Regions from separate parts of the Pseudohongiella sp. genome, predicted to be linked through region 1. Evidence: predicted binding sites of a transcription regulator. Region 1 holds the regulator's gene; each other region holds the start of a gene.
The links. Region 1 encodes FliA, which starts transcription of late flagellar genes. Its sites were predicted from a motif close to CTAAAGTTTNNNNNNNNNNNGCCGNTAA; they were not measured.

Region 1 (7,711 bases):
ATTTGCAGCCCAATGAGTACCGCATCAATTTGATGGGCGTCAACATCGGCGGCGCAGAGATTCACCCGGAACGCGAAATGGCGATCAATCCGGGTCAGGTCTATGGTAAGGCTCAGGGCATAGCCACCAAGGATCCGGCGTTTGGCCTGGATGCGTTGTGGATAGAGTCCGCCCAGCGCGACCAGGTGCAATCTCTGGGGTACACGGTGGTCGATGCCAGCACGGTGGTTGCAACCCACATGAATACTCTGTTGCACAAACATGCGCACGAATTGCTGGGCCACGACGAAGTTCATGAACTGTTGGGCATTCTGGGCAAATCATCCAAGAAACTGGCTGAGGAACTGCCCAGCCAGATCAATGGCAATATTTTGCGCAAGGTGCTGCAAAATCTGCTGCAGGAAGGTATTCCCGTCAAAGATATGCGCAGTATCGGCGAAGCATTGGCGTCTGCTGCGGGCAGGAGTCAAGATCCCGTCGCTCTGACTGCCGCTGTGCGTGTCGCGTTGTCCCGCGTCATCGTCCAGGGCATCTATGGAAACAAGGCTGAATTGCCCGTTATCACCCTGGATCCAACACTGGAACAGATATTGCTTAAAGCAGTACAACAAGGCACGCAGCAGCAGGATGGCGGTTTTGTCGACGACAGCGTGGTTATTGAGCCTGGTATTGCCGAGCGCCTGCAACAGTCGCTAATGCAGGCGGCACAACGGCAGGAAATTGCCGGTAACCCGGCAGTCCTGCTGGTGGGAGCACCCTTGAGGTCGTTACTGAGTCGTTTTGTCAGGTTTACCCTGTCCGGTGTCAAGGTTCTGTCCTATCAGGAAATACCGGACAACAAGAAAATTACGATTGTAGCAACGATTGGTCAGTGATGATCGTTGATCGGAATAACAGCAAAAATGTGATGTGAGGAGCAACAATGCAGCTTAAAAAGATCCTGGCCAAAGATATGCGCCAAGCACTGCTTCAGGTGCGTGAGGAACTGGGCGATGACGCTGCCATTTTGTCAACGCGCAGTCTGGCAACCGGTGGGGTTGAGGTTATCGCGACACTAAGCCCGGCCCCGGTGATGAAAAAGGAGTCTGCTGCGCCGGCACCTTTGCCGACAGTCAGCAAGGCAGAGATGGGCGCTATGCGCAATGAACTCCACAGTATCAGGACCTTGCTGCAGCAACGACTCAACGGTCTGGGCTGGGAACAGTTCAGCAGTCAGTCGCCCTTGCAGGCAGTCATCTGGGAGCGTCTGTCGGCAATGGGTGTGCCCGGCTTCCTCAGCCGTCAATTGTTAAGTACAGTCAAGCCGGGCAAAACCCTGGACCAGGTCTGGAAGCAGGTGCTGGGCAGTCTGGTCAAAGCTCTGCCCGTGCTGGATCATGACCCGATCGAGCAAGGTGGTGTATTTGCCTTTCTCGGGCCGACCGGTGCCGGCAAAACCACTACCATTGCCAAGCTGGCGACCCGTTATGTCTTGCAGCATGGCGCTCAGGATGTTGCGCTGGTGACGACAGACAGCTTTCGCCTCGCCGCTCATGAGCAGTTGCGAACCCTGGGGCGAATTCTGGGCGTGAACGTGAGGATTGTGGATAATCAGCACTCGCTGGACGAAACGCTGGACAGTCTGGGGCATAAACAGCTGGTTCTGGTCGATACCGCCGGTTTGCCGTCGCACCATCCAGAGCAGCAGCGGCAGTTGAATTTGTTGCGCGATCAGCCTCAGGTCAACAAGTGGCTGGTGTTGCCGGCGACCAGTCAGGCGCAGGTTTTGCGCGCTTCCTGGAAAACCTGTTCGACTGCGAATGTTTCTGCGTGTATTCTCACTCATCTGGATGAGGCATGTGTGCTCGGTGAAGCCCTGGCTTTGACAATAGAGCGCGATTTGCCTGTCGTTTATGAAACCTTCGGTCAGGCGATTCCTGATGATATCGCTCTGGCGCAGGCACAGTCGCTGGTCAAGCGCGCAGTAGCGCTGGGTCGGCAGCAAGCGTCGGTGCCGGTGGAAAAGGAACGGCTGATGACCGAATACGGTAGTCGGTCACCGGCAGAGCTGCGCGTTGCAGGTCTGAATTAGCGGTAAACCGGCATTGGCCGGATACAGACAGTTGGGGAGAGAACAGGGGATGCATCCCATTCAAGTGCTTGCGGTAACCGGCGGTAAAGGTGGCGTGGGCAAAACCAGTATATCGGTCAACCTCAGCCTGGCATTGGCACAGCTGGACAAACGGGTTGTGCTGATGGACGCCGATCTCGGTCTGGCAAACGTCGATATTCTGCTGGGCATCAAAGCCCAGCGCACCATTGCCGATGTCTTGTCAGGTGAGTGCGAATTGCGTGACATCATGGTGGCGTCGCACGGTATCAACGTCATACCGGCTTCATCTGGCGTGCAGTCTCTGGTCACCATGGGGCCCAGTCAGCATGCGGGCATTGTGCACGCATTCAGTGAGCTGGCTGACGAACTTGATGTTCTGGTCATTGATACCGCTGCCGGTATTTCAGATTCAGTTGTCAGCTTTGTCCGTGCTGCGCAGGAAGTATTGGTCGTGGTCTGTGACGAACCTTCGTCGATGACCGATGCCTACGCCCTGATCAAGCTCCTGCATCGCGACTGCCAGCTACAGGACTTCAGAATTGTGGCCAATATGACGCGGTCCCCGGATGAAGGGAAGAATATGTTCAACCGGTTTGCGGGTGTTGCGGGCCGGTTTCTGGATGTAAATCTGCGTTATGCGGGCGACATACCTTATGATGAAACCTTGCGTAAAGCTGTGCAGCGGCAACGGCCAACACTTGATGCCTATCCGGGCAGCAAGGCCGCGGGCGCTTACAGACGGCTGGCGAAAGAGGTCAGCCAGTGGCCGGTAAGAACCGAAGCCACCGGGCAGATGGAGTTTTTTGTCGAGCGACTCGTGCAGGGCATGTCCTGAACAGGACACAACGGGGATGTTTATGACAGCATCAACAGGTGCCTCATTGTACCAGGACGTGCAAACAGACAGCATGAACGATCTGGTCGTTCAGCATGCGCCGCTGGTGAAGCGGATTGCCCATCATTTGCTGATGCGCATGCCTTCCAGCGTGCAACTGGATGACCTGATTCAGTCCGGCATGATCGGTTTACTGGAGGCGGCGCGCAAATATGATGTATCCAAAGGCGCCAGCTTTGAAACCTATGCCGGGATTCGCATACGCGGTGCCATGCTTGACGAAATTCGCCGGGGAGACTGGGCGCCGCGTTCCGTCCACCGCAAGTCCCGCGAAGTTGCAGCCGCCGTTAAATCTGTTGAGATGCGTTCCGGCAGCGATGCCAAGGATCATGAGGTCGCCGAAGAACTCGGTATCGACCTGGAAACCTACTACACCATCTTGCAGGATGCATCGGGCAGTCGTCTGTTCAGCTTTGATGATTTGACAGAAGGTGGCGATGATTCAGCGCTGGAGAGTGCGTCCGGTGAGATTTCCGGCCCGGCTGACGAAATTCAGGACGATGATTTCCGCGCGCATCTGGCAGAGGCCATCGAAGGCCTGCCGGAGCGTGAAAAGCTCGTATTGGCGCTTTATTACGATGAGGAACTCAACCTGAAAGAGATTGGCGAAGTGCTGGGTGTCAGCGAGTCACGCATCAGTCAGATACACAGCCAGGCCGCATTGCGCTTACGTTCCCGGCTGCAGGACTGGCGCTGAGTCCAGCTCGCAGCGCCCACAACAAGCGCTCACATTGGGCTATAATGCTCACCATCTGAATTTATTTCCTGATTTCAGCTAAATTTTTTCACCTTTCAAGCGATAACCTGCTAGGGAGATACCGTGCCGGGTGGCGCACATCCCCAGTATGAGCACATGACGTGGAGGCGGCTTTGGACAAGAACATGAAAATTCTCATTGTTGATGATTTCTCAACAATGCGTCGGATTATCAAGAATCTGTTGCGGGATCTGGGGTTTACCAACACCGCTGAGGCAGATGACGGTAGTTCCGCCTTGCCGATGCTGGAAAACGGCCAATTCGATTTTCTTATTACGGACTGGAATATGCCGGGCATGACCGGTATCGATCTGCTTAAGGCCTGCCGAGCGAGCGAAAAGCTGAAAACGCTGCCGATTCTGATGGTGACGGCAGAGGCAAAGAGAGACCAGATTATCGCAGCGGCGCAGGCCGGTGTGAATGGATATGTGGTCAAGCCTTTCACGGCAGCGGCACTGCAGGAAAAGATCGAAAAGATCTTTGAACGCATCGACGCTAATCGCTGAAAGGAAAATCCTATGGCAGACAACAAGAAAAACGGTTTGGGCAAGGCCAGCACGACCGGATCAGATGCTGACACTGCGGCGCTTGCTGCGGCGGGAGCAAAGAGCTTTACCGATGCCTTGCTCGCTCGCAAGCAGGCATTGCTGGAGGCCCTGCAGAGCGATGACATGGTGGCGGCTGCGGATCTTATCCACCAGATAAACCATGCTCGCGACGAAACGCTGTATTTTGAGGTTGGTCGTCTGACCCGGGCGTTGCACAACGCGCTACGCGATTTTCATCTGGAAATCGGCCTGCAGAACAATGCCGAGGTCAAGCACGAGCTCTCGGAGATGGTGGATGCGCGCAGCCGCCTGAACTACGTCATTGCCATGACCGAAGATGCAGCCAACCAGACGATGGATCGTGTTGACGAGGCGGCACCGATGGTGCAAAAGCTGGTGGACGAGAGTGAAGCCATCCACCGGGAGTGGCAGTCCTTTCTGGCTCAGGGGAACACGGTAAATGACGATTCAAATCCCTTGTTCCAGCGTATCGAGCAGCTGCTGCAGCGGATCAGTGGCGACGGGCAGGGTATTCATACCAGGCTGACCGATATCCTGATGGCTCAGGGTTACCAGGATCTGAGCGGGCAGGTGATCAAACGGGTTATCGAACTGGTCAGTGACGTTGAACAAAGCCTGGTGCGTCTGGTCAAGCTGGCGAGCAATGTTGAAGAAGTCGCTGGCATTAAATCCGAAGACAGCGAGCACAAGGCTGTACGTGATGAGAAACAACGCATTCGCGCCGAAGGGCCGCAAATCAACCAGCAGAACAATCAGGACGTGGTGTCAGGCCAGGATGATGTGGATGATTTATTGTCCAGCCTTGGTTTTTGACTCACGCAACAGCCCGAGGCTGATGAACGTGACTCGGAGAGGAACAGTGACATGAGTTTTTTTGATGACGAAGAGATTCTGGAAGATTTTCTGGTCGAGGCCGGTGAAATTCTGGAACAGCTGTCTGAGCAACTTGTGCAGCTGGAGAAACAACCAGACGACAAAAACCTGTTGAACGCCATTTTCCGTGGTTTTCACACTGTGAAAGGTGGCGCTGGCTTCCTGCAGCTGACCCCCATGGTGGATTGCTGCCATGTCACCGAGAACCTGTTCGACAACCTGCGCAATGGCAAGCGCCAGGTTACATCCGAATTGATGGATATCGTGTTGCAGGCACTTGATGCCGTCAACAACATGTTTGCCCAGATCAAAGAGCGACTCCCGCCAGAGCCTGCCGCTGATGAGTTGTTGCAGGCCTTGCAAGTGTTGGCCAATGGCGATGATCTTGCTGCCAGCGATGTTGTTGCGGCGGACCGTGAGTCAGCTGATGCAGCCGTTGTTGCGAGTCCTGCCGGCAGCAGTGACGACATGACGGACGATGAATTTGACCAGCTGCTGGCGGCACTGGACTCGGCCGATTTTGAAACCGAAGCGGAAAATCGTGCAACCGCGTCAGAGGCGTCCGCTGCCACTGCTGAAGACGAAATCACAGACGACGAATTCGAATCTCTGCTCGACCAGCTCCAGGGCACCCCGAACAAAGAGCCCTCAGCGAATAAAGAGCCTTCAGCAAATAAGGAGCCCTCAGCCAGTAAAGAGCCCTCAGCCAACAAAGAGCCTTCAGCGGAAAAAGAGCCCTCTACCAGCAAAGACCCCGGCAGCGACGAAATTACCGATGATGAATTCGAGGCTCTGCTCGATCAGCTGCACAACGGCAAAAACGCAGACGCCGAACCCGAGCCGAAACCGCCTGCCGCACCCGCAGCAAAATCAGCACCGATACTGAAAGCGGTGCCAGATTCTCCGCCACGGCAGCCGCCGGCGCCGGAGGCGAGACCTGCCGCACCGGATCATGCCCCGGTAGCTGAAACGACAGTGCGTGTTGATACGCGTCGGCTTGACGACATCATGAATATGGTTGGCGAACTGGTTCTGGTCAGAAACCGTCTCGTTCGTATTGGCTCGAATGCTGCTGATGAGATGTTGTCCAAGGCCGTGGCCAATCTCGATCTGGTGACTGCGGACCTGCAGACCTCGGTGATGAAAACCCGTATGCAGCCGATCAAAAAAGTGTTCGGCCGATTTCCACGGGTAGTAAGAGACCTGGCGCGAAGCCTACAAAAAGATGTTGTGCTTGAGTTGCACGGCGAGGAAACCGACCTCGACAAGAATCTGGTGGAGGCACTGGCTGACCCTCTTGTGCACCTGGTCAGAAACGCCGTGGATCATGGTGTGGAGCTGCCCGAGAAGCGACTGGCTGCCGGTAAACCCCGTCAGGGTACTATCCTGCTGGCTGCGGAGCAGGAAGGTGACCATATCCTGTTGACCATCAGTGATGATGGCAACGGCATGGATCCGGATATGTTGCGTAGAAAAGCCGTTGAAAAGGGCATTATGGACAAGGATGCGGCTGATCGACTGAGCAACAGTGAGTGTTTTGATCTGATTTTTGCTCCCGGCTTTTCTACTAAAACTGAAGTTTCGGATGTATCCGGTCGTGGCGTCGGCATGGACGTTGTGAAAACCAAAATAACGCAATTGAACGGATCGGTGTCAATCGACTCAAATCCGGGCAAGGGCACACGTATCGAAATCAAGGTGCCATTGACGCTGGCCATTATGCCGACCTTGATGATCCTGGTAGGCGAGCAGGCTTTTGCCTTGCCCCTGGCCAGTGTCAGTGAAATTTTTAATCTCGACCTCAATGGTACCCACGTGGTTGATGGTCAGCAGGTCGTTACGGTCAGAGACAAAGCTTTGCCCCTGTTCCATTTGCGCCGCTGGCTGACCCATGATGGTTCGCAGAGCGAAGGCAAACAGAAAACTGATGCCAATGTTGTGATAGTCAGCGTTGGCGCGCAACGCGTTGGTTTTGTTGTTGATACTCTGATCGGCCAGGAGGAAGTTGTTATCAAACCCCTTGGGCGGATGCTGCATGGCACGCCAGGCATGGCCGGTGCAACCATAACCGGTGATGGCCGCATCGCCGTAATTCTGGATGTGCCCGGTCTGCTTAAACGCTATGCCGCATAAGCTGCAGGGAATTCTCATATTGAACGTTCAGTACGCCATCAACAGCGCCGACAGGTAAGATAGACCATGACAATAAAGGTATTGGTGGTAGATGACTCGGGTTTTTTCCGGCGCCGCCTGACAGAACTGATAAATGCAGACACCAGGCTTCAGGTCATTGGTACTGCCAGCAATGGCCAGGAAGCCATCGATGAGGCCAGTCGTCTGCGTCCCGATGTCATCACCATGGACTATGAAATGCCGGTGATGGACGGCATCACATCGTTGCGGGAAATTCATCGCAAACTGGCTATTCCCGTGCTGATGTTTTCATCGCTGACCTATGAAGGTGCCCGGGTTACACTGGATGCGCTGGAGGCAGGTGCTGTTGACTACCTGCCCAAGAATTTCGA
Region 2 (7,711 bases), on a different contig from region 1:
GGCGCGGACTGCCCGTCGGTTGATGGTGCTTATGTGGCGCAGGCTCTGGCACTTCTGGCGGCCGGCACGCCGGTGGTGCTGGGACCTGCCGAAGACGGTGGTTACGTGCTTATTGGGCTGCGTGAACCCATGCCGGCGGTGTTTGGTGACATCCGTTGGGGTCAGGCCAGTGTGATGCAGCAGACCCGTGAACGCTTGCGGGCGGCCGGTATTGGTTGGCGGGAATTGACCGTCAAATGGGATGTCGACCGACCGGAAGACCTGGTGCGCCTTGATTCCCTGCCGGGCTGGGGATGAGGCCTTTATCGAGTGCTGCTGTCGCGGTCAGGCATGGCCCTGCATTCAGGCAATGCTCTCGCGTTGCAGCTGGGTGACAAAACGGTTGACCGCAATCTGGTCACCCCGGCCCATATTGCCGAAGCGAAAACCCAGCATGGTCTGATTCTGATCCTGTTGGTATTGCACATACACTGCCTCGGCGGGGCAGGCAAATTCATGGTCTATCAAGGGCAGTTTCATCACCAGGTCAAATTCTTCCAGCATGCTGGGCGGTGGGTTTACTTTGCCCTCTACTATCAGACGAAAACCGGTCGCTGACATGTTCTGTACGCGGCCCTGTATGCCCTTCGGGTGATTTTTGTTGGTGCAGGTTGATGCCACCATCAGGGTGCCGGGAACCCAGGCGCGGAACGCATCACGACGCTGCAGGTACAGCAGGCGTTCGGGAAACTTCATCTGGTAATACAGGCCGTCGTCATCTTTCATGACCCGCTCAACGACCAGGTCTTTGGCATGCACACGAATTCCGCTGATCGAGGCGCGCATGCTGAAAGGTGTGCCGGCTTCCGCCTGGCGGTGTGCTTCGCGTGGCGTGAACTCATCAAGCTGGAAAGTACGATTTTTCAGACTGACGTCGAGCACCAGTGAGCTGTACATGGCGCCATTGCCGTTGAACTGAATGCTGATGCTGGAACGATCCGACTGCAGGGTTCTCAGGACACTGAAAATATCCCCGGCCGAGGTATAGTATCGTTCGTTATTGGAAATTGTCGCCATGAGAGTCGGTAACCTGTCTGGATCAACAAGCGGATCAGGCGCTGCCCAGATCCCGTTGTTCACTGCCGCCCAGCGTATTGCCATGACTGGTATACAGGCCTGCCAGGGCCGAAGGCCCGCGCAGGATGCTCAGGGTTCGCTGCGTGTTCAGTCGACTGCGGTGTACGATAATGCTGTTGGTCTCGCTGAGTTCGCGACACTGTTGCAGGCGAGCCTCAATGCTGTCAAGTAATGCGGTGAATTCGTTATCACCGCCCTTGCCCAGCAAACGCTTGAGATGCTGCAAATTGGTCTGGTCAGCAGGCACACCGGCCTGCTGCAAAAGTTTGCGGCGCGTGTGGTCATTGGTTTCGATGCTGGCCAGTACGCTTTGTTTGCGGGCCAGCAGGGTGTTGAGTTTTTCGAGGTCGCGCTGCTCCAGGCAGGTTTTTTCAGCCAGCAGCACTTCGGCCAGTGTATCCAGCTGAGTCCGATCACTTTCCAATAGCTGTTGCAGGCCTTTATTGCTCATCAAATAATCTGTCCATGCCACACATCAGGCTGTTGGCCGGCCCGGTCACAGGCCGCGCTCAAACGCCAGAATCTTGTCGGCAACGCGCTGGCTGTCCACGGCGTACTCACCGGCATTGATCTGGTCGCGAAGCGCATTGACGCGTGAGACATCAGTGTCCGGCAGCTGTTTAATGCTGGCTTCAAGAGACTGCAGGTCGGCTGCGCGGCCACTGATGGACACCGCATCGGGCTGGCTGGTGCCAGTGCTGCCCTGGTTGCCCACGTTGCCACCGCCAACACCGTTACCAGTGTTGTTGTCAGTGCCGGGCTGATTGCCCGTCTGCCGCACTGAGCCGCGATTGTCAGTTGCTGTCGATGTGTTGCTAATAGTAGGAATACTCATGGTCTGCTACCTTGACTTGTAGACTTGATTAGCCTTCTGTCCGATGTAACGGCACATTTTGCGGTAACTTTAGTGCCTGGGTGACAAAAAACAACTAAAAACCACAAAAAAATCGAAAAGCAGACGCTGAACCTGCGTGTTGGCGACAAATTACTGTCGTTATCCCTTGTGCCTGTCGTGCGTCGGTCGTGTGCCGGTCTTGTACTGGCACAGTCAAAATATGACTTTCGCTTCGCCGACGCCTGTTACCACGGCCTGAACAACACGCTCGGAGCTGTTATTGCGTACCGGGATCTGTTTGCCTGCCTCGCCTGCCTGCAGCGCTGTACCGGTGCCACGAATGGCAATGCTACCACGCTCTGCGACAAGTACAATGGTGTCGCCCCGACTCACCAGTATGGGTGCTTCCAGCAGGTCGATGCCCAGTACCGTGTCGGCCGAGACGGCCCGGCGTACTGCCTGGCCGACAGCCACGGTCGGGTCTTTGATGACCTGGCCGCGAAGGGTGCTGATATCGTGCTCCTGCAGACTCAGGTCGCCCGGGCCAAGGACGCTGCCCCGGGGCAATGCGCGGCTGCTGACCACAACGTCCTGAAAAATGCGCACGCTGGCAGCAATGTGCCGGGTCCAGGGGCCCTGGTCGCGGCACTCAATGCGAACGGTGACGCGCCCACCATTGGGGCTGTGCCGGTTCAGGCTGGCCTGCAAGGGCTCCTGGCAAACGGGCACCTGCAGTCTGGGGTCCAGTGCGGCGACCTCTATCTCTACCCGGCCGGGCTCTGAGGCGTATATATATTGCAATTCACTGAGCGCGGCCTGACGCAGGCGCTGCTGGCCACTGAGCCCCTCCGCTGAGCCGCTATCAACGGCTGACAGCTGGCTCGCGGCCATGCTGGTGATTGTTGCAGCAATAATAGCCACGGTGGTGATAGCGGCCGCTTTCAGGCTCGATAAAGATTTTTGTCGATTTCTGGCAGTCATTCGTCAAATACCCGGCGTCCAAGGTGTTTTTTCAGCCTTTTTGCTGATCTGTGACTGGGTAAAGCAATAATTGTGCCGCGCTGTGACAATTATTTACCCGGACAGACCTTATGAAACTGCGTGCGCGGACGACATATGTAGCCAATGTGAGAATTTTTTACACCGTGATGTCAAATTTTGTACTTGAGAATGGGAGTCTGCGATGGCCGGCGTGCTGGACAGCGTTAATCAACGAACACAATTGGTAGGCCAGAACCGGCTTGAGCTGCTGATGTTCAGGCTTAACGGCAATCAGTTGTATGGTATCAATGTGTTCAAGGTGAAAGAGGTTCTGCCGTGTCCGCCGTTGAGCGTGCTGCCACACAGCAGCCGCGTGGTGCGCGGCGTCGCTTATATCCGGGGACGTACCATTACTGTTCTGGACCTGAGCATAGCCATGGGCAGCCGGGCGCTGCAGGACGAAGGCAAGGGCTTTATCATTATCGCTGAGTACAATAATTCGGTGCAGGGCTTTCTGGTCCGGGCTGTCGAGCGAATCGTCAACCTGAACTGGGAAACCATACATTCGCCACCCAAAGGCTCCGGCCGGGGGCATTACCTGACTGCGGTTACTGAGGTGGACAGCAAACTGGTAGAAATACTGGATGTCGAGCGTATTCTGGCGGAGGTTGCACCAGCGCCGCGTTTGTTGAGCGAGGCCCTGATCAGCAAAACCGAGCGCTCCGATGCCATCAACACCATATTGATTGTGGATGACTCCAGTGTGGCGCGCACACAGATAAAACGCTGTTGTGAGGCCATTGGCCTGAAAACGGTGGTGCTCAATGACGGCAAACAGGCCTTCGCACATTTGCTGGGGATGCTCGAAAAAGGCGAGAATCCGTCTGACAAATATATCCTGGTGATTTCCGATATCGAGATGCCGGAAATGGACGGTTATACGTTGACGGCATCCATCAAGAATGACCCCCGGCTCAGCGATCTGCACGTGATGTTGCATACGTCACTGAGCGGTGTGTTCAATCAGGCCATGGTGGAAAAAGTGGGTGCTGACGATTTCCTGGCAAAATTCCACCCGGATGAGTTGGCCCAGCGTGTGCTGAAACAACTGGAACGGCGTCAGATCCCGGCGTAAGCGCCTGATTCGAGTGTTATATGGTAGACGAACAACAACAGTTTGCACTGGAAGACTATCAGGCCTTCCGGACTTTCCTGAATCAGGCCTGTGGCATCGTATTAGGCGATAACAAGCAGTATCTGGTGGCAAACCGTATCCGCCGTATCCTGGAAGAACACCAGCTGACGACACTGAGTGCGCTGGTGACCCGCATCAATCAACATTCGGTGCCGGGGCTGCGGGAAAAGGTGATTGATGCCATGACCACCAACGAAACCTTCTGGTTTCGTGACAGTGCCCCGTTCGACGCCTTGCGGGACGTCATTCTGCCGCGCCTGGTGCTGGAAGAAAAGCGCAGCAGCCTGCGCATCTGGTCGGCGGCCTGCTCGTCGGGGCAGGAGCCGTACTCCATCAGCATGATCTTTGAAGAATTCAAAGCCAGGCATCCGGGCGTGCTGATGCGCGATCCGGAAATTATCGGTACGGATATCTCAAATTCCATGCTGAGCAATGCCAGGCTTGCCGAGTACGATGGCCTGAGTGTGAGCCGGGGGCTTAGTGACTCTCGTCGGCGCATGTTTTTTGATGAATTGCCTCAGGGCCGTTTTCGCCTGAAACCGGGTATTACCCGGCGGGTCAATTTCAAACCCCTCAACCTCCAGGACACCTATGCCAGCCTGGGGCGTTTTGATGTGATCTTTTGTCGCAACGTGCTGATTTATTTTGCCGCCGATTTCAAGGCCGATATTCTGCGCCGCATGCGCAGCAGCCTGAACCCGGGATCCTATCTGTTGTTGGGAGCGTCTGAATCGTTGCCGGCGACGATCAGTGATCTGTATCAGATGGAAAGGCTGAGCGCCCACACCAGTGTCTACCGAAACCAGTTGCCGCCAGGCGGCAAACTGTAGACTGCAGTCCAGGCAATCCATTGCCGCTGTCATCTTTAAATATCCCTAACTATTTGAAAAATAGTCATTTTAATTAGTGGCACGGGTCTTGCTATTTTCTTGCTGAATCGAATCGGCAACGTAAACAGCAGGAATCAACCGATGGCCATAAACTTTACCAACGCACTGGGCGTCCACGAACATGCCCTGACGCTGCGAACCCAGCGCACCACCATGCTGGCAAGCAATATCGCAAACGCTGACACCCCCGGCTATAAAGCCCGTGATATGGACTTTGGCAGTGTGCTGGCGCAGGCCACGTCCGGCCGCGGTGATGTTGCCATGCAGCAGACCCATAGCCGCCACATCACCGGCATGCCCGGCCTGAACGATGCATCGGCGCTGTATCGGGTACCCTCACAACCATCACTCGACGGCAATACCGTCGATGAGCAGGTCGAAAATGCGGCCTTTGCCCGCAACGCGCTGGAGCATCAGGCCAGCTTCCAGTTTCTCAATGGCAAGTTCACGGGCATGATCAAAGCCCTGAAAGGAGAGTAAGCATGAGCCTGATGGGAGTCTTTGACATCGCCGGTTCCGGCATGAGCGCGCAATCGCTGCGACTGAATACGACCGCCAGTAACATGGCCAATGCCAACAGCGCGGCCAGCAGCGCTGAGCAGACCTACCGTGCGCGCCACCCGGTGTTTATGCCGGTGATGAATTCTGCCATGCAGGATGCTTTCGCCGAGCCGGCGCACAACGCCGCGTCTACCAGCGTCCGGGTCGCCGGCATCGTGGAAGATGCACGGCCGTTGCAGCCACGTTATGAACCGGGCAACCCGATGGCAAACGAGGAGGGCTATGTGTTCTACCCGAATGTCGACATCGTGGAAGAGATGACCAACATGATTTCATCGTCACGGGCCTTCCAGCTCAATGTGGATGTTATGTCAGCCGCCCGAACCATGATGCAGCGTGTCTTGACGCTGGGTCAGGGTTAACTGGGCACAGGAGAATAGAACATGGAAATTGGCAATAACAACAACGCATTAAACCGGGTTCTGACCGAGTACGCCCCGGCCGAGGAAAAGACTGCCCCTGCTAACAAAGAACTGGGCCGCGACGCCTTCCTGAAATTGCTGATCGCCCAGCTGGAAAACCAGGATCCGACCAAGCCTGAAGAGAACGGTGAATTTATCGCGCAGCTGGCGCAGTTCTCCCAGCTTGAAGAGACACAAAAATTGGGTGGTAACTTCGAGGAATTCGCCTCGGCATTCCAATCAACAAAACACCTGCAGGCGACGTCACTGGTAGGACGTCCGGTGCATGTCGAGTCTGAATTCAGTCCCCTGGGAGAAAGCGGTGCCATCAGTGTGCTGGCGGAGTTCGATGAAGCTGTTCAGTCTGCGTCACTGACCGTCTACAACAAAGGTGGCGAAATCGTTGACAGTTTTGAGCTCGGACAGCAGCCCGCAGGCAGGCAGGAGTTCATCTGGACCGGCACCGATGCCAATGATGAGCGCTTCCCCCCGGGTGACTACTACTTTGAAGTGTCCTCCTCCGGTGGTGAAGAAGCCAGTAGCGTGCCAGTTTATCTGAGCGCCAATGTTAACAGTGTCACCATCGAGTCCGGTGGCGCCCTGACTCTGAACCTGGCGGGTATCGGCAAGGTTTCCATGGATGACATCATCCAGATTAATTAACAACAGTACATTCCAATTAAATAAAGATTAAATCAACGAGGTGTCACCATGAGTTTTAATATTGGTTTGAGTGCGCTCAATGCGGCGCAACAGGAAATCAGCGTTACCGGTAACAATATCGCCAACTCCAGTACCACGGGTTTCAAGTCCTCACGCACGGTGTTTGGTGATGTTTACGCCGCATCCGTGCTGGGCGGCGGCGGCAAGCAGGCCGGTAGCGGTGTGACGCTGCAGGAAATCAAACAGAACTTCAACCAGGGCAATATCAGCTTCACCAACAGCACCCTGGACATGGCCATCAACGGCGAAGGTTTTTTTGTGCTCAGCGGTGAATCGGGCACCAGTTACACGCGAGCCGGTGCCTTTGGTACCGACAGAAACGGTTTTATTGTCACCGGCGCTGGCGAACGGCTGCAGGGCTTTTTGCCATCGCCCACGGGTCAACCTACTGGCGGCGGTCCGCTGGAGGATCTGCGCGTAACCACCGGTGAGATTCCACCGCGTGCCACCACCTCAGTCGCCTCGGTGATCAACCTGGATGCCAGCGCGCAGCCATCAGCGCTGGTTGGCAATACCATCACCAGCAATAATGGTCGCTCCAGTGCGCCGGTGGCAATAACCTCAGGTGATGATCTGGAAAACGGTTATGAGGCAAACAGCATCAGTGTGCTGGGCAGTGACAATGTGACGCGCTTGATAGACGTGGCGGAAAATTCGTCAGCCAACGCCGTTGCGCAGCAATTCTCGGCAGTCAATGGCGTCACGGCTCGGGGAACCAGTGTTGCGTATTTGACTGACTTCGTTAACGATGGCACTACCGGCGATGTAAATTTTAATATCGGTAATCTCAATTTCTCTCAAGTTATTGATACGGCAACTCCAGCCACAATTGAAACCAGCTTGCAGTCTATTGCTGACAAAATCAACGCAACGGTCACTAATATCAGTGCGCGTGTTGTTGACGGCACTGATATTGAAGTAACACACAACACCGGTGCCGATCTTCGCTTCCATGGCGGCTCAACCGGTGCCGGTAGCTTTAACGTTTACGGTTCTGAATATGACAGCA
Region 3 (7,711 bases), on a different contig from region 1:
GACTGAGCGCGACAAACACGAAGAAATTGAAAGCCAGCTTCAACAGCTGGATTATCAGAGAGCGCAGCTCTCGCGTAAGCGTGGCGATGCCATACTGGAAAAATCGTCTGCTCGCATAGTTAAAGCCGGAAGTGTTGAACCCAGGCTGCTTCAGGTCCGTGGCACACTGTCCAATATCGTGGAGGAAATGGAAGACGACATACGTCTGTTGATTCTGGGTAAGCGTGGCGACGATACGCTTGCCTCGGGCAGCATCGGTTCGCACATTGAGCAGATAATTCGTAACTTGCGGCGACCCATGTTGATTGTGATGGAGCAGTTTGTTGCCCCGCGACGGGTGTTGATGGCATTTGACGGTAGCGCAACCACAGCAAAAGGTGTGCGTCTGATTGCTGAGAGCCCGTTGTTTAATGGTATTGAATGTCATGTGGTGCAGGTGGGGGCGGATACTGACGAGCACAGAGAGCAACTGCGGTGGGCAGAGCAGACATTGGAAGAAGGTGATATTCCGACTATTACTCGTCTTCTTGTCACCAATGATGTAGACGATAGTCTTTCCACTTACACCCGTGACAATGAGATTGATATGGTCATCATGGGTGCTTACAGCCATTCGCGTCTGCGGCAATTATTGTGGGGTAGTAATACCACAAAATTGTTGAGTCACTCTTCGGTGCCGGTGCTGGTTCTGCGATAAAGTTATTACAAAATTGACGATATGTGAGCCGAACAAGAGGAACAGACATGACACAGTCATCAGTCAATAACAATGTCACGGAGGCATTTTCCAAAATGCCTTCCGCATCAAAAGCGTTCGTTGAACCCTTGAGGCGTGCGGATATCCGTATCGGGGGTACACGGCCCTGGGACATTCGGTTTAATTCGGCCGGTGTACTCAACCGCGTACTAACTCGCGGTAGTCTGGGGCTCGGCGAGGCCTATATGGATGGCGAGTGGGACGTACCGAGGCTTGATGAGTTTTTTTACCGCGTCTTGAGAGCGCAGCTGGATCAGACAATCAAACCCGCCAGTCTGGCGCTGCATGCGTTGCGAGCTCGCTTCTTCAACTTACAGAATATCAAGCGTTCCTGGCAAGTTGGAGAGCAACATTACGACCTTGGAAATGAGTTTTACGCGGCAATGCTTGGTCCTCGTATGGTGTACACCTGCGGCTATTGGCGGAATGCGGAAACCCTGGCTGAGGCGCAGGAGGCTAAACTGGATCTGATCTGCCGTAAGCTGCGGCTCGAGCCTGGCATGCGGGTGCTGGACATTGGCTGCGGTTGGGGTAGCTTCATGAGCTACGCCGCCGAACACTACGGTGTGGAATGTGTGGGGGTGACGATCTCAAAGGAGCAATCGGAATGGGGTCAAGAAAAGTACAAGGGTCTGCCGATTGAGTTTCGCCTCCAGGATTATAGAGATATAAACGAACGTTTCGACCATGTTGTCAGTATTGGCATGTTCGAGCATGTAGGGCGCAAAAATTACACGACCTACATGGATGTTGCGGGTCGTTGTCTGAAAGAAGATGGTTTGTTTTTGTTGCATACCATAGGCAAGAACGTCAATACGTCAGGCGTTGATCCCTGGATAGATAAATACATCTTTCCCAACGGTGAGATTCCTTCCCTGGCTCAGATCGCCAGCAGTGTAGAAAATCGTTTTATCATTGAAGATATACATAATTTCGGCGCAGACTACGACAAAACACTGATGGCGTGGTTCGCCAATTTCGAAGCGGCGTGGCCACAATTCAAAGAAGAATTGGGGGCACGCTTTTATCGAATGTGGCGCTATTACTTATTGTCTTGCGCCGGAGCGTTCCGCGCACGGGATCTGCAGCTTTGGCAACTGGTGTTGTCACGGCATGGCGTTGACGGTGGTTATAGCCGGGTCAGTTAAGCGGGCAACTGCTTTTCCTTTTAATGTGTAAATCTTCACTTTGTCGCTAATTGTTCTCAGAAAAGGCGTTTTCAGGTATACTACGCGCTTTTTCTTGCACAGGGGCGACGACTATGTCTGAGCTTGTTGGGTCTGCACTGGTTGGCGTGATCATGGGCTCCAAATCCGATTGGGCTACCATGAGTCATACGGTAGATATGCTGGAACAGCTGGGGATACCGCATGAGGTCAGGGTGGTTTCGGCGCACAGGACACCGGATCTGCTGTTTTCCTATGCAGACGAGGCGGCTGGTCGCGGCATCGAGGTGATCATAGCCGGTGCCGGTGGTGCTGCCCATTTGCCGGGCATGTGTGCCGCAAAAACACATTTGCCGGTGCTGGGCGTGCCCGTGCAGTCATCCATGCTGTCAGGGGTGGACTCCCTGCTGTCCATCGTGCAGATGCCAGCCGGTATTGCCGTGGCAACATTGGCAATAGGCCGCGCCGGTGCGGTCAATGCAGCCCTGCTGGCAGCCAGCATTCTGGGCAACAAATATCCTGAGCACCAGCAGTCGCTGAAGGCGTTCCGCGCCAAACAGACGAGTAATGTGCTTGATAATTCTGATCCACGGCAGGCCTGAGCTATCATGAAAATAGGTGTTATAGGTGGCGGACAGTTGGGCCGGATGTTGGCTTTGGCAGGTACCCCCCTGGGCATGAAATTTGTTTTTCTGGACCCGGCACAGGACGCCTGCGCGGCGGCGCTGGGCGAACACATTCGCGCTGATTACCACGATCATGAACATTTGCGTCAGTTGGCCGATCAGGTTGACCTGGTGACCTTTGAATTCGAAAGTGTGCCGGCCGACACGGTCGCTTTTCTGTCCCAGTTCGTTCCCGTATTTCCGAGTGCCGAGTCGCTGCGTATTGCCCGCGACCGCCTGCTGGAGAAGAACCTGTTTCGCAGCCTGGATATTCCGGTTGCGCCCTACGCCGCCATTGATTCGCAGGCTGATCTGGAGCAGGCGGCGGCCAGTATCGGCTTGCCGGCAGTGCTCAAGACCCGCACCCTGGGTTATGACGGAAAGGGTCAAAAAGTACTGCGTAGCTCTGCCGATGTCAGTAGAGCATTCGCCGAACTGGGCAGTGTGCCCTGTATTCTGGAAGATTTTGTTGAATTCAGCGGCGAGGTGTCGCTGATCGCGGTTCGCGGTCGCGATGGCGCCAGCAAGTGCTACCCCTTGGTCCATAATACGCACAACGAGGGGGTTCTTCGGGTGTCTATTGCCAGCGATCAACATCCGCTGCAAGCGTTGGCCGAGCAGTACACGTCGGCCGTGTTGGAACATCTGGATTACGTGGGTGTGCTTGCATTCGAATTTTTCGAAGTTGATGGCGGGCTCAAGGCCAATGAAATTGCACCCAGAGTGCACAACTCCGGGCACTGGACAATTGAAGGGGCAGAGTGCAGCCAGTTTGAAAACCACCTGCGGGCCATTACCGGATTGTCGCTGGGATCGACCGCAAAACTTGGTGAAAGCGCCATGATTAATTTTATTGGCAGTGTCCCTGGCATTAACAAGCTTGCTGCTGTTGCTGACTGCCACGTGCATGACTACAACAAGGCGTTCAAGGATGGCCGCAAAGTTGGGCATGCCACTGTGCGCAGCGTCGATGCGGACACCATGCGTCGCCAGCTTGGCAAGGTCAAGGCGCTGATAGCTGCTGACAATTGATCGGTGCCTGTGGTACAACAGAGCGTTAGAGCATAAACCACAGGTGACAAGATGCTGACCCGTACCATCGTCAATCGCCGGTCTTTGAGATCGCATTTTTTAAGCTGGTTTCTGAAGCGCCGTTTCAAACCCAAACTTTTACGTCCTGATTTTGATCCCGCGCGTTTTCGCGTGACGCTGGATCGTGACATGGGGAAAAACCCTATCGCCAGCGATGTCGACGTGACGTCGGTACAGCATGAGGGTGTTAATGGTGAATGGCTGACACCGGCATCATGCAGTGGCCCGCGCGTTGTGCTCTACAGCCACGGTGGTGGTTATCTGTTTGGTTCGCCTTTGTCTTATCGTGCCTTTACGTCGCGGCTTGCGGTCGCCTGCGATGCCCGCGTGTTTGTACTGGATTACCGTCTGGCACCCGAGCATCCGTTTCCTGCTGCCGCTGATGATGTTTTTGCCGCCTATCGTTACCTGCTGACCGAGCATGATGCTGCTGATATTTTGCTCGCGGGCGACTCGGCCGGTGCCGGCCTGTCCCTGTCCCTGCTGGTGCAGATACGTGAAGCCGGGTTGCCCATGCCAGCTGCTGCGGTGCTGCTATCTCCCTATGCCGATCTGGCTGTGACCAGTGAGTCAGTGGACAGCAATACCCGAACCTGCGCCATGTTCAGCGGCGATGCTATTCGCCGGGCCGCCGCCACCTATCTCAATGGCGCATCGGCCATGGACGCCCGGGCGTCACCGTTATACACCGAGTATGCCGGATTTCCGCCACTGCTGATTTACGTCAGTGACAATGAAGTATTGCGTGATGATGGATTACGCGTGGCCGAGCGGGCTGCAGCCGCGGATGTGTCGACTGACCTGCGAATCTGGCGTGGACAACCACATGTGTGGCCTTTGTTTGTGCCGGTGTTGCCGGAGGCGAATCAAGTCATGCGGGAGATCGGTGACTATGTAAGGCAGTTCTCCGCCTGACCGGACACTGGTCGCCGGGCTGACGGCTCAGGGCTCTCGCAGAACCAATTCCACCCGGCGATTGCCAGCCCGGTTTTGCGGTGTATCGTTTGGCTGCAGAGGACGGGTGTCGGCATAACCCACCGCACGCATGCGAGTGGCGGAGATGCCGTCAAACTCCAGGAAGCGCAATACAGAGATGGCACGGTCGCTGGACAGCTCCCAGTTCGATGGAAACTGAGGCGTGTTGATGGGGATGTTGTCGGTATGGCCTTCGATCGAGATTTCACCCTCAAAAGCATTGAGGAACCCCGTCAGTTGACTGATCAGCATCATACCTTCATACATAAGCTCAGCCTGACCGCTGGCAAACAGCAGATTGTCTGCAATGCGCAAAGTCAGGCCTTCGCGCCCGGGCTGGGCGTCCACACCCTGAAGGGACAAGGCGTCCAGACTATTTTCCAGGCTCTCCAGACGTGCATCCTGATCGGCGTCGCTGCCCTCATCTTCAGCATCCGGTGTGGTTTCTCCGGAGGTCCCCTCCAGCAAGCTGTTGTATTCCGGCAGCACGCCAATGCCGCCGGGCATGACGCCGCCGGTTTCGTCCAAAGGCGTTTGCGTGGTTGACCCGGCCGCTGACCCGGCAGAACCGGTTTGCGCGATTTCTGCGGGGATGTCGTCATCGTCGGTTTTGGGTTCGCTCATGGCCAGCAGCAGGACAAAAAACGCGATCAGTAGCGTCAGGACATCCAGGTAACTGAGCATCCAGCTATTATCGGTGCCCTCGGACGAACCGGGTTCGTCGCCGACCATGTCAACGGCATAGCGGCTATTTTCCACGCGCGGCCCCTTTCAGCGGTGGCATGCCCTTGTCGCGGATTTCATCCTGATAGGTTGCAGCAAAGGATTTCAGTGTGTCTTCAATGAAGGATGGTGGACGCCGTTTGCTCATCATGGCAATGCCTTCCAGCACCATGTTCATGGCGATCAGGCGCTCCTCCGTGCGTCGCTCCAGTTTGACCGCAATGGGTTGCAAAAACACGTTGCCCAGCAGGATGCCGTAAAACGTGGTCAGCAGTGCAACGGCCATTTGCGGGCCAATCATGTCGAGGCTGCCAGAGTCCATCACGGCCAGCATGTTGACCAGGCCAACCAGGGTGCCAATCATGCCGAAGGCGGCGGCATAGGTCGACATGGTACGGAAAATGTGGGCTTCTGCGCGTTCGCGCGCCTTCACGCGCGCGATACGCCAGCGCAGCGTATCGATGATTTCCTGCTCGTCTGTATTGGCAATGACCAACTGAATACCGGTGCGCAGGAAGGGGTTCTTTATTTTGGCCAGCGCATCGTCTACATCCTTGATATTGCCCTGAAACCACAGACGTGAAACCTGTACCATCTCCTTGATATCGTCACGGGTATAGGTGTTTTCGCGCCTGAACACCAGTGCCACCAGGCCGAATACGCGTACCACCTCTTTCAGCGGATAACTGATGAAAGTAGCTGCCATGGTGCCGGTAATGACGATGGCCAGGCCAGGCAGGTTAAGAAAGCTGGATTCCGATTCCGCAGAGAAAAACAGCACACTGCCCAGCAGCGCTACGCTGGCGAGCATGCCTATGATGGTTGATGGATTCATGCGGCGTCCTGACAGTCAATTCGCGAATTAGGGGCTTCAACGCAGATAATGTCGGCGGCTGCGGGCAAATCTTTAACAGGATATCAGGCGATGTCGGCAGAATGCGCGTGCTTGTTGTTCAGGCGTGGGGGAGGCGTATTCCATACTGCGCTTCAGTGTTTTGTGTGCCAGTTCCTAAGTAAACTCGAAACTCTGGATCAGCGCGTCGCGAATCTGGGTATCGCTGATGTCCTGCTGATAACGCAGAAGACCTTCCTGAAGACGATCAATCGCCTTGCTGAACGGTTCAAGATTGGGTTTGTTGTCACTCACGGGTCTCTCCTGACGTTCTATCAACTCAAGATGCCAATATCACCCAATAAACAAACGAAAATCATATCCCGAGCTGCTCGCGTATTGTTATTGCACTTGGCAGCTGTCTGTAGAAGAATCAGGGCAGAAAATCAATCAGTTATGCGGCGTCACAGGATGTGATCATGAACCGTTTTGAGCGGATATACAAAATTCACGAGATGCTGCGAACCGCCCGGCAGCCTGTGCCCATGAGGGCCTTCATTCAGGCGCTGGATAGCTCTCGCAACTCCGTCACCCGCGATTTTGAGTACCTGCGCGACATGCTGGGCGCGCCGCTGGTGTATTCCCGCGAGCACAATGGCCATCGCTACGACCCGGGTGCAGGCGTATTTGAGCTGCCGGGCTTCTGGATGAATTCCGGCGAACTGTACGCCCTGCTGGCAAGCGAACAGTTGCTGGAACAGGTGCAACCTGGTTTATTGGGCGATCGTCTGCTGCCGCTGAAAGAGCGCATTCGCAACCTGCTGGGCGAATCCGGCCATTCGGCTGAACGCATCAGCGAAAAGATCCAGATTCAGCCCATTCAGTTCCGCGTTATCAGTCCTGCCATTTTTGACCCGGTGGCCGAAGCCACACTGGCAGCGCAACAGTTGCGCTTTGACTATCATAGCCGCAGCAGCGTCGCATCTGAAAACCGCCTGACGCACCCGCAGCGATTGATTCACTACCGTTCCAACTGGTACCTGGTGGCCCACTGCGAGGCCGCTCAGGACCTGCGCCTGTTCTCGCTGGACCGCATTGCGGCGCCTGTCGTTCAAAATGTCCCTTGCCAGGTCGTTGTGCCTGTTGATCTGGACCATTTCCTGGGGAGCGGATTTGGCATTTTTGGCGGCCAGGCCAAAAGCACGGCACACCTGCGCTTCAGCGCCCAGGCGGCCAAATGGGTAGCGGAGGAGAGCTGGCACCCCGAACAAGTGGGTGAATGGCGTGACGAGGGTTATCACCTTAGTCTGCCCTATGCCGACTCACCCGAATTGGTCATGGATATTCTGCGTTATGCGGAGCATGTTGAGGTGCTTGCACCTGCGGAGTTGCGCACTGAGGTGGCAGAGAAAATCAGGAAAATGTATGGAATTTACTGGTAATTTTTCCAGTGGTGCATGTGGTGGGGCAGGTGGGGTGTTAGGGTTGATTAAATCCTGGA
Region 4 (7,711 bases), on a different contig from region 1:
CAAGATATTCAATTTACAATAGACTTGGATGGCCAACAAGATACTATTACGTTGGATGGTACGTTCAATACGGACACTGATCTGCTGACCGCGATTAATGGTCAAATCGCTAACACTGATGTGACAGCAAGTGTTGTTGGTGGGGTTTTGACTTTTACACAAGGAACAGCAACTACCGGTACACTTGAGATTAATGACACTGGCGTTGCTAGCGACAGCATTGATACAGCTTTTGGCGCACTGAATGGAGCGACCGACACCGGTACAGTCGACACCAGCGCCAGCTTTGACGTGGAAGTGGACGACAACGGCACCATCCAGACTGTTAACCTGACCACCAACATTGCCAACTCCGCTGATCTGCTGACCGCCATTAATGGCCAGCTGACTGGTGCAGAAGCCACTATCGACGGCACCACCGGCTTCCTGACCATCACCTCTGACACCACGGGCGAGACCAGTATCATCGAGACGTCCAACGCAGCGGGTGAATCAGCCCAGATCGGTTTTGTTGCTGCCACGGGTACCGGTACCAACATCGGCGCTGACAACTTCAGCAACCTGGAAGCCGGCGACATGACCATCAATGATGTCAACATCGGCGCCGCGCGGGCCAGTGATGATACCGCGTCTTACGACGGTGCTGCTTCCAGCAGCAAGGAAGCGTCAGGTATTTCGATTGCCGCTGCCATCAACCGTTCTACTGACTCTACCGGTGTTACTGCAACCGTTAATGCCACCACCACGGTTGGTGCTACAGCCACTGCCGGTACGGAAGGTCAGACTGGTACACTGTACATCAACGGTGTTGATATCGGCCTGACCACTCAGGAAAACGCTGACTCCAACCGTGCTTTCGCGGTCAGCCAGATCAATGCCGCATCGGGTCAGACTGGCGTGATTGCGGAAGATAATGGTACCAGCGTCACTCTGACAGCAGCTGATGGTCGTAATATCTCCCTGGCAATGGATACGCAAGGCGGCTCCACGTCCGCGAACTTCGGCCTGGGTGGCGTTGCTGACGCTGACTTCTCCGATGGCGGAGCTACCGGTCTCACTCGGGCCAACACTGAAGCAACCACAACCTACTCAACTGTGACATTGAGTTCAGCAGGCACCATCGATCTGTCTGGTGGCACCAACGGTAACGACGACCTGGCTGATCTGGGCTTCCAGAAAGGCGAATTTGGCGGCGGTGTATCCGGTCAGTTCCTGAATGAAGTGGACATCTCTACTCAGAAAGGCGCGACCGAAGCACTGGCGGCGATCGACAACGCACTGAACTCAGTGAACAGTGCACGAGCTGACCTCGGTGCGGTGCAGAACCGTTTCGAAGCCACGATCTCCAACCTGGCGATCAACTCTGAAAACCTGTCAGCTGCCAACTCACGAATCCGTGATGCGGACTTCGCGGCAGAAGCAGCCAACCTGGCACGTTCACAGGTTCTGCAGCAGGCTGGTATCTCCATCCTGTCGCAGGCTAACGCCTCTGGCCAGCAGGTACTGTCTCTGCTCCAGTAAGCAGTCAGTAGCAAGAGAAAAAGCTAAAGTCCGCCCGGTGTCTACCGATAAGATAGTAGACGCCGGGCGGATTTCCGCTTTTCTGGAGCCCCTGAATAAGATCAGGTATACGAACGTGATCTTATTCAGGGGCTTCGTCGAATTGTTTGTGCGTCAATGTAGTTCGGGCATCCGTCCGGGCCGTGGGTTCAAGGTGCTTGTGTGGGAGGCGTGCTGTGAGTGAAATCAGTATCACCCGATTCCAGCCTGCGGTCGTCGCCAGGGAGAAGGTCAATTCTGTTCAGGGCGTCGAGAACGAGGTAGGTGCGGAGCATACTGATAATACGCCGGACGAGCAGGGCTCAAACAAAAAGGACCCGAAACAGCAAAATTCAGACAAACAGGATTCCGGGAAAAACGCGGATAAAGCCCCGGCTATTGACGACAAAGCAGATGAGTCTGACGAAGAAATTCTCGAGCAGGCTGTCACCAAACTCAATCGTTATGTGCAGACCGTGAAACGTGACATCGTTTTCGACATTGACCCCTTGAGTCAGGAGCCGTCAGTGACCGTTGTCGATCGCGAGTCGCGCAAGATATTGAGACAGTTTGACAGCAAAGAAGCGCTTGAGCTGGCCAGACAGATTGATTCGGATGAGCATATTTCCCTGTTCAAAACCCAGGTCTAGCAGACCGGTTGATAACATTCCCAAAGTAAAAAAGGCGACCTCATGCAAGGTCGCCTTTTTTGTGTCGTACGAATGGCCTGAGATCAGTCCTGCGCAGCCGCCTGGCGTGCTTCTTCTTCGGCTATGCGAGCGCCGGCCAGAGTCCCCGGCAACGCGTAGTTGCCCTCGTGGCAGGCATACTCGTACAACGGGTCATCGTAAGCGGTCAGCGCCAGTTCACCGGTAAAGCTGGACTCGAACACGGTCGGGTCGTTCACAGTGAAGGTGTAGATGATCTTGCTGTCGGACTCCTTGCGGAAGCGTTCAGTCACGGTCAGATTTTCCGAAGCGCCCCGGAAATTCTGCCAGGGATTGAAGTGTTGCGTTTCCACTACCAGCGTATCGCCGTCCCAGCGGCCGATGGAGTCGCCCATCCAGCGATTCATCACCTCGGCATGGGCATCACGCTCGTCCTGAATCTTGATGATGCGGGCATCATTGATCATCTCGGCGACAATCACCACGTAACCGGGTGACTGTACGATCTGGTAATGGCTGTTGTACATCACTGGCAGCATGGGCGGCCCGGAGTTGGAGCCAAAGGAGAGCAGGCAGCGCTCACCCACGCCGCGACCTTCAGGACCATCAAAGGGGTCAGGACCGGTTTCACGTTCGCGCGCCCGCTGTGCCAGGAACTCGTCGGTATAACCGGGCATCTGACCATCGGGCGGATCAATGATGATGGAGGTGCGGAATTCACCGTCAATGGTGGGCATGAACATGCCGCGATCGGTCCAGAACAGATCGTAGTTGCCCACGGGGGGCAGGTCCTGGGCGGGCGGCGGCGGGCGGTTGGGATCCAATGGCTCATTATCCTGCTCAACGGCCATTTGCGCTGCGCGTTCGAGCTGGAAGGCTTCCTCCCGGGTATAGGCCTGACGCTCGCCCAGTTCGCGCGGACGCGTCAGCGGGGTGACAGTGGCGTTGCGCCAGACACCCTGAAAATCGGGGTCACCGTAAGCGGTGCGGGGCACGGTATAGTCGTCATCTGGCTGGGCCATGACACTGACGGAGAGTAAACCCGTCGATACAATGCCGAGCCCCAGCAAGGCCACCGTGCTGGCAAGCGATTGTCTACTGGGCCTGTGTCTATTGAACATAGCTTCTTCTCCTTATCAGATTGCTCTGATTCTAGCGAGGCTGGGGCTGACACTCAATCCTTTTGCGCTCAGGCAAGCGGCAAAGATTTGCCGCTTGCCGGGTCAAGAATATCTGCTGTTGACCGATATCCTGATGTAAGTAGCTGATATTGCAAAGCTGGCGTGGCTGGCTTGGAACTTGCTTTATCAAAAATCCAAGGCAACAAATAGATGACAATCACTGTATGGCAACTATTCAATCATTGGGTATCGGCTCGGGTCTGTTGACCAGCGAGCTACTCGAATCGCTGCTGGAAGCTGAGCGGGCGCCGGTCGAATTGCGTCTGGACCGTGAGCAGGCGATCGCAGAGGCCAAACTGTCTGCCTTTGGCGAAATCAACAGTGTCGTGAGCGAGCTGCAGGATGCCATGCAGGCACTCAATAGCACCTCAGCGTTCAACGCCAGCCAGGTGGTTTCCAGTAACGAATCTGCCTTGACCGCCACCGCTGCCAGTACTGCAGATGCGGGCAACTATTCAATCCAGATACAGCAGCTGGCGCAACAACAAACCATCGCTACGCAAGCCTATACCTCGGTCAACGAAGCGATTGGCACAGGGGAAATCAGCTTTCGTTTTGGTACCACAGATATTGATGGTGATGGTCTCTACCAGGGTTTTACCGCGAACGACGAGATCGCCGAGCGCAGCCTGGTGATCGATGAGAGCAACAATACCCTCGCGGGTATTCGCGACGCGGTCAATGCGGCGAACTTCGGGGTTGAGGCTACCATCGTTGATGATGGCAGTGGCTTCCGCCTGTTGTTTACCAGTGCCGAGTCTGGCGCTGACCAGAGTATAGAATTGACCGGCACCGGCACCGCGGGGCTTGATGCTTTCAACTTCAATGCCGGAGCGCAGACCGCAAGCCAGACTCAGGCCGCGCAGGATGCCCTGTTTACGGTGAACGGCCTGGCCATCAGTCGCAGTGACAATCTCGTTACCGGGGTGATTCCGGGTGTGACCCTTAATCTCAAATCGACCACCACTGGCCCTGTCAGTCTCGGTATCGACAAGGATCCCAGTGCGCTGATGGACAAGGTGCAGGACTTTGTAGGCGCCTACAATGGCCTTAAAAGCATGAGTGATCAGTTATCGGCATTTGATCCGGATTCCGGATCATCCGGTCAGGGCAGCCTGCTGACCGGGGATACTGCCCTGCGCCGGATGATGACCGACATCAACAATACCTTGCGCCAGGTGACATCGGGCGCAACGTTCAGCTCGTTGGCTGAAGTGGGTGTTACCTCTGACCAGTTCAACGATTACCAGTTGACGTTTGATCGCAGCGAGTTTGAAACCGCGTTTGCAACCGATCCGCAGGCGGTGACCGGTCTGTTTGCTGCCACCGGCACCACATCAGACAGTCAGGTTGATTTTCTGCAGGCGGGCAGGGACACCCAGGCGGGCAGCTATGATGTTGAAATCACCCGCATGGCCGAGGTGGGACGTTATCAAGGTGTCAGCGTGGCAGCATTGGGCGCGGGCAATATCGTGATTGATGCCGACAACAAGGATTTTACCGTGTTGTTCAACGGCAATGAAATTGATATCAGCCTGACCGAAGGGACGTACGCTACCGCTGAGGAGCTGGCCACCGAGTTGCAGGCACAGATTAACAGCAATGCCGATGTGATTGATTCAGAAGACAGCATGACGGTGGTGTACAACGCCGCTGAATCGCGTTTTGATATGAGCTCGAATCGATACGGTGAAGAGTCGGTGATCCGCTTTACCGATATTTCCGCTGAAGCCTCATCTACTCTGGGTCTGGTGCTGGACAACCGTGGGCCGTTTCAGGGTAATCAGTTGAATAGTCTGGCCACCACCGGTGGTTTAAGCAGTGATCCATTTATTGATCCATTGGTGATAGATGAAGATACCGCCTTCAGTCTCAGCATCAATGGTATCAGTACCGGGTCGTTGTCCTTGCCAGGAGATGCAGCGACACCGGTTACTTACACTACCCCCGATGAGTTGACGGCGGCGTTGCAAACGCAAATTAACGACGCTTTGGCGGCAGACGGCATCACCGTCAATGTGAATTACCAATACAATGCCGACAATACGCAAGGACGTCTGGTATTTTCCACCGCTGATGCCGGCGATGAGATTGCGTTTACGGACGTTAATTTTGCCGCTGCCAGCAAGCTGGGCCTGTTTCTGGGTACCGGTGCTGCCGAAACGTCCATTAGGGGCGTCGATGTTGAAGGCACCATCAACGGCATTGAAGCGGTAGGCAGCGGGCAGTTACTGACCGCATCCAGCGGTGTGGAAGCGGCCCGGCCCGGGTTTTACCTGAATGCTGCACACGGTGATCTTTCAGGCAGCACGGCGACTGACAGCTTCCGGGTCGAGGTTGATGGCGTATTGTCCGGATCCATCTCGCTGGGTACGCTGGGTAACAGCTCTCCGGAAACGGTGGCCGCAGCCATGCAGACAGCGATTAACAATAATCCGGCAATGATTGCTGCCGGTGTGGGTGTTATTGTTGATTACGACACACCCTCAGGTTCGTTTGGCATTATTTCCAATTCAACCGGGGCATCATCGAGTGTGAAGATTGCCGAACTGCAAGGCAATGCCGGTAATCTGTTGGGCTTCAATATTGGACGAGGTGCACGCGGGGAAGCCGGGCAGGACGCCAGCGGTGAGCCCGACCCCTCGTCCGGATTGCGTCTGCGTATCAATGGCGGCGACGTCGGTGATCGTGGCACGGTGGATTACACCAGGGGTGTGGCCGATCGCATGAAAAGCCTGATCGACACATTTCTGTCGCCAGGCGGTGTGCTCAGCGGCCGCCAGGAGTCGCTTAACGGTGAGCTTGAAAAAATAGCAGAGCGCCGTGTCGAGTTGGACGAACGCATGGCACGCTCCGAGCGTCGTCTGCAATCGTCATTCACGGCCAATGACCTGATTATCTCGCGTTTCAACACCACGGCAGACTTTCTGACCTCGCAGCTCGATATGCTTGAGGCCCTGGTCACGCCAAAGCGTGAGTAACAACCGTATTTGAACGTCCACATATCACTCAGAACGCAAACCATCAAATTCAGCCAAGGGGAACAAAATGTATTCAATGACGCAGGCCGCCGCTCAGTACAAGCGCATCAACAATGAAAGCGGTATCGAACATGCCAGTCCGCATCGCCTGATCCAGATGCTGATGACCGGCGCCATGGATCGCCTGGTACAGGCAAAATCCGCCATGGAACGGGGTGAAACAGAATCCAAAGGTGTTTTGCTGGGCAAGGCCACGGGCATTATTGCGGGTCTGCAGGGCAGTCTGGAGCGTGATCAGGCACCGGAGCTGGTGGATAATCTGGAGCGACTGTATGACTATATGCAGCGTCGTCTGTTTGAGGCCAATGTCAGCAACGATCCGGCATTGGTGCAGGAAGTGACAGACCTGATGCGTACCGTCAAGGCCGGGTGGGACGAAATTGACCCGGCAGCACAAGCGGCATCATGATGCCAGTCAAGTTTTTGACGGCTAACGTTTGACTCTGCTGGTCCGGGCAGTGTCTAATTGAAAACAAAGATGGCTGAAAAGAATCGATAACAATCGATCACAAAGTCGCAACAGGGGCAGGTCGGAAGATGCAGCGCACGTCAGTGCTGCGGCGGCCTGCCGGTACCGGGCATGACAGAGATACTACTGATAGAAGACAGCAAAAAGCTGGGGCATGATTTAAGTATTGTGCTCGAGTTCCTGGGCGAGCACCCGTTAATCGTGGCGCGCGCACATTGGCATGATGATGCAACTGCCCAGGGCGTTGATCCGGACAAGCTCAAGCTTATTCTGGTGGGGCATTACAAACCTTCCCTGATGACCGGTTTGCTGGACGACCTGACCGATTGGCACGAAGGAGTGCCCCTGGTGCTGCTGGGTGATCAGGAATTGCCCGATTTCCCTGCCAAGATCTCAACCCGCATCGTCGCCACCATTCCCCTGCCGCTAAGCTACCAGCCTATGCTGGATGCCTTGCACAAGGCGCAGGTATATGGCGATCACTACGCCCGTCTGCGCGATGTGGGCAGTGTGCGCGACTACAACATGTTCCGTAGCCTGGTGGGTAACAGCGCCTCGGTTGAGCGTATCCGCCAGGTGATGTCTCAGGTGGCGGACACCGAGGTTACAGTGCTGATCACCGGCGAATCCGGCACCGGCAAGGAAGTGGTGGCGCGTAATCTGCATGCCAATTCGACACGGGCGGGGAAACCGTTTGTGCCTATCAATTGTGGCGCTATCCCACCTGATCTGCTGGAAAGTGAGCTGTTTGGTCACGAAAAAGGTGCGTTTACCGGGGCCATTTCCACCCGGGTCGGTCGTTTTGAACTGGCG

Region 2: flgM (flagellar biosynthesis anti-sigma factor FlgM) is a predicted target of FliA. The motif match lies at 1,997-2,024, and genes of this name have one in related genera.
Region 3: WD071_RS12280 (motility protein A) is a predicted target of FliA. The motif match lies at 6,262-6,289, and genes of this name have one in related genera.
Region 4: fliD (flagellar filament capping protein FliD) is a predicted target of FliA. The motif match lies at 3,430-3,457, and genes of this name have one in related genera.

Annotation. Positions count from the first base shown of each region.
Region 1 is NZ_JBBDNQ010000006.1:238,686-246,396, forward strand. It holds gene flhA (flagellar biosynthesis protein FlhA) at 1-875, shown strand, start outside; gene flhF (flagellar biosynthesis protein FlhF) at 923-2,071, shown strand; gene WD071_RS01205 (MinD/ParA family protein) at 2,121-2,927, shown strand; gene WD071_RS01210 (RNA polymerase sigma factor FliA) at 2,950-3,684, shown strand; gene WD071_RS01215 (chemotaxis response regulator CheY) at 3,870-4,250, shown strand; gene WD071_RS01220 (protein phosphatase CheZ) at 4,263-5,126, shown strand; gene WD071_RS01225 (chemotaxis protein CheW) at 5,178-7,319, shown strand; gene WD071_RS01230 (chemotaxis response regulator protein-glutamate methylesterase) at 7,386-7,711, shown strand, end outside.
Region 2 is NZ_JBBDNQ010000028.1:175,347-183,057, forward strand. It holds gene WD071_RS10400 (TIGR04282 family arsenosugar biosynthesis glycosyltransferase) at 1-297, shown strand, start outside; gene WD071_RS10405 (flagellar brake protein) at 343-1,056, opposite strand; gene WD071_RS10410 (flagella synthesis protein FlgN) at 1,091-1,567, opposite strand; gene flgM (flagellar biosynthesis anti-sigma factor FlgM) at 1,613-1,951, opposite strand; gene flgA (flagellar basal body P-ring formation chaperone FlgA) at 2,165-2,932, opposite strand; gene WD071_RS10425 (chemotaxis protein CheV) at 3,135-4,067, shown strand; gene WD071_RS10430 (protein-glutamate O-methyltransferase CheR) at 4,088-4,957, shown strand; gene flgB (flagellar basal body rod protein FlgB) at 5,099-5,497, shown strand; gene flgC (flagellar basal body rod protein FlgC) at 5,500-5,940, shown strand; gene WD071_RS10445 (flagellar hook assembly protein FlgD) at 5,962-6,642, shown strand; gene WD071_RS10450 (flagellar hook-basal body complex protein) at 6,691-7,711, shown strand, end outside.
Region 3 is NZ_JBBDNQ010000034.1:9,470-17,180, reverse strand. It holds gene WD071_RS12310 (universal stress protein) at 1-697, shown strand, start outside; gene cfa (cyclopropane fatty acyl phospholipid synthase) at 793-1,905, shown strand; gene purE (5-(carboxyamino)imidazole ribonucleotide mutase) at 2,019-2,525, shown strand; gene WD071_RS12295 (5-(carboxyamino)imidazole ribonucleotide synthase) at 2,532-3,620, shown strand; gene WD071_RS12290 (alpha/beta hydrolase) at 3,672-4,595, shown strand; gene WD071_RS12285 (flagellar motor protein MotB) at 4,623-5,414, opposite strand; gene WD071_RS12280 (motility protein A) at 5,404-6,213, opposite strand; gene WD071_RS12275 (hypothetical protein) at 6,388-6,525, opposite strand; gene WD071_RS12270 (helix-turn-helix transcriptional regulator) at 6,690-7,652, shown strand.
Region 4 is NZ_JBBDNQ010000028.1:194,541-202,251, forward strand. It holds gene WD071_RS10495 (flagellin) at 1-1,521, shown strand, start outside; gene WD071_RS10500 (flagellar protein FlaG) at 1,737-2,189, shown strand; gene WD071_RS10505 (hypothetical protein) at 2,273-3,328, opposite strand; gene fliD (flagellar filament capping protein FliD) at 3,553-6,369, shown strand; gene fliS (flagellar export chaperone FliS) at 6,437-6,838, shown strand; gene WD071_RS10520 (sigma-54 dependent transcriptional regulator) at 7,010-7,711, shown strand, end outside.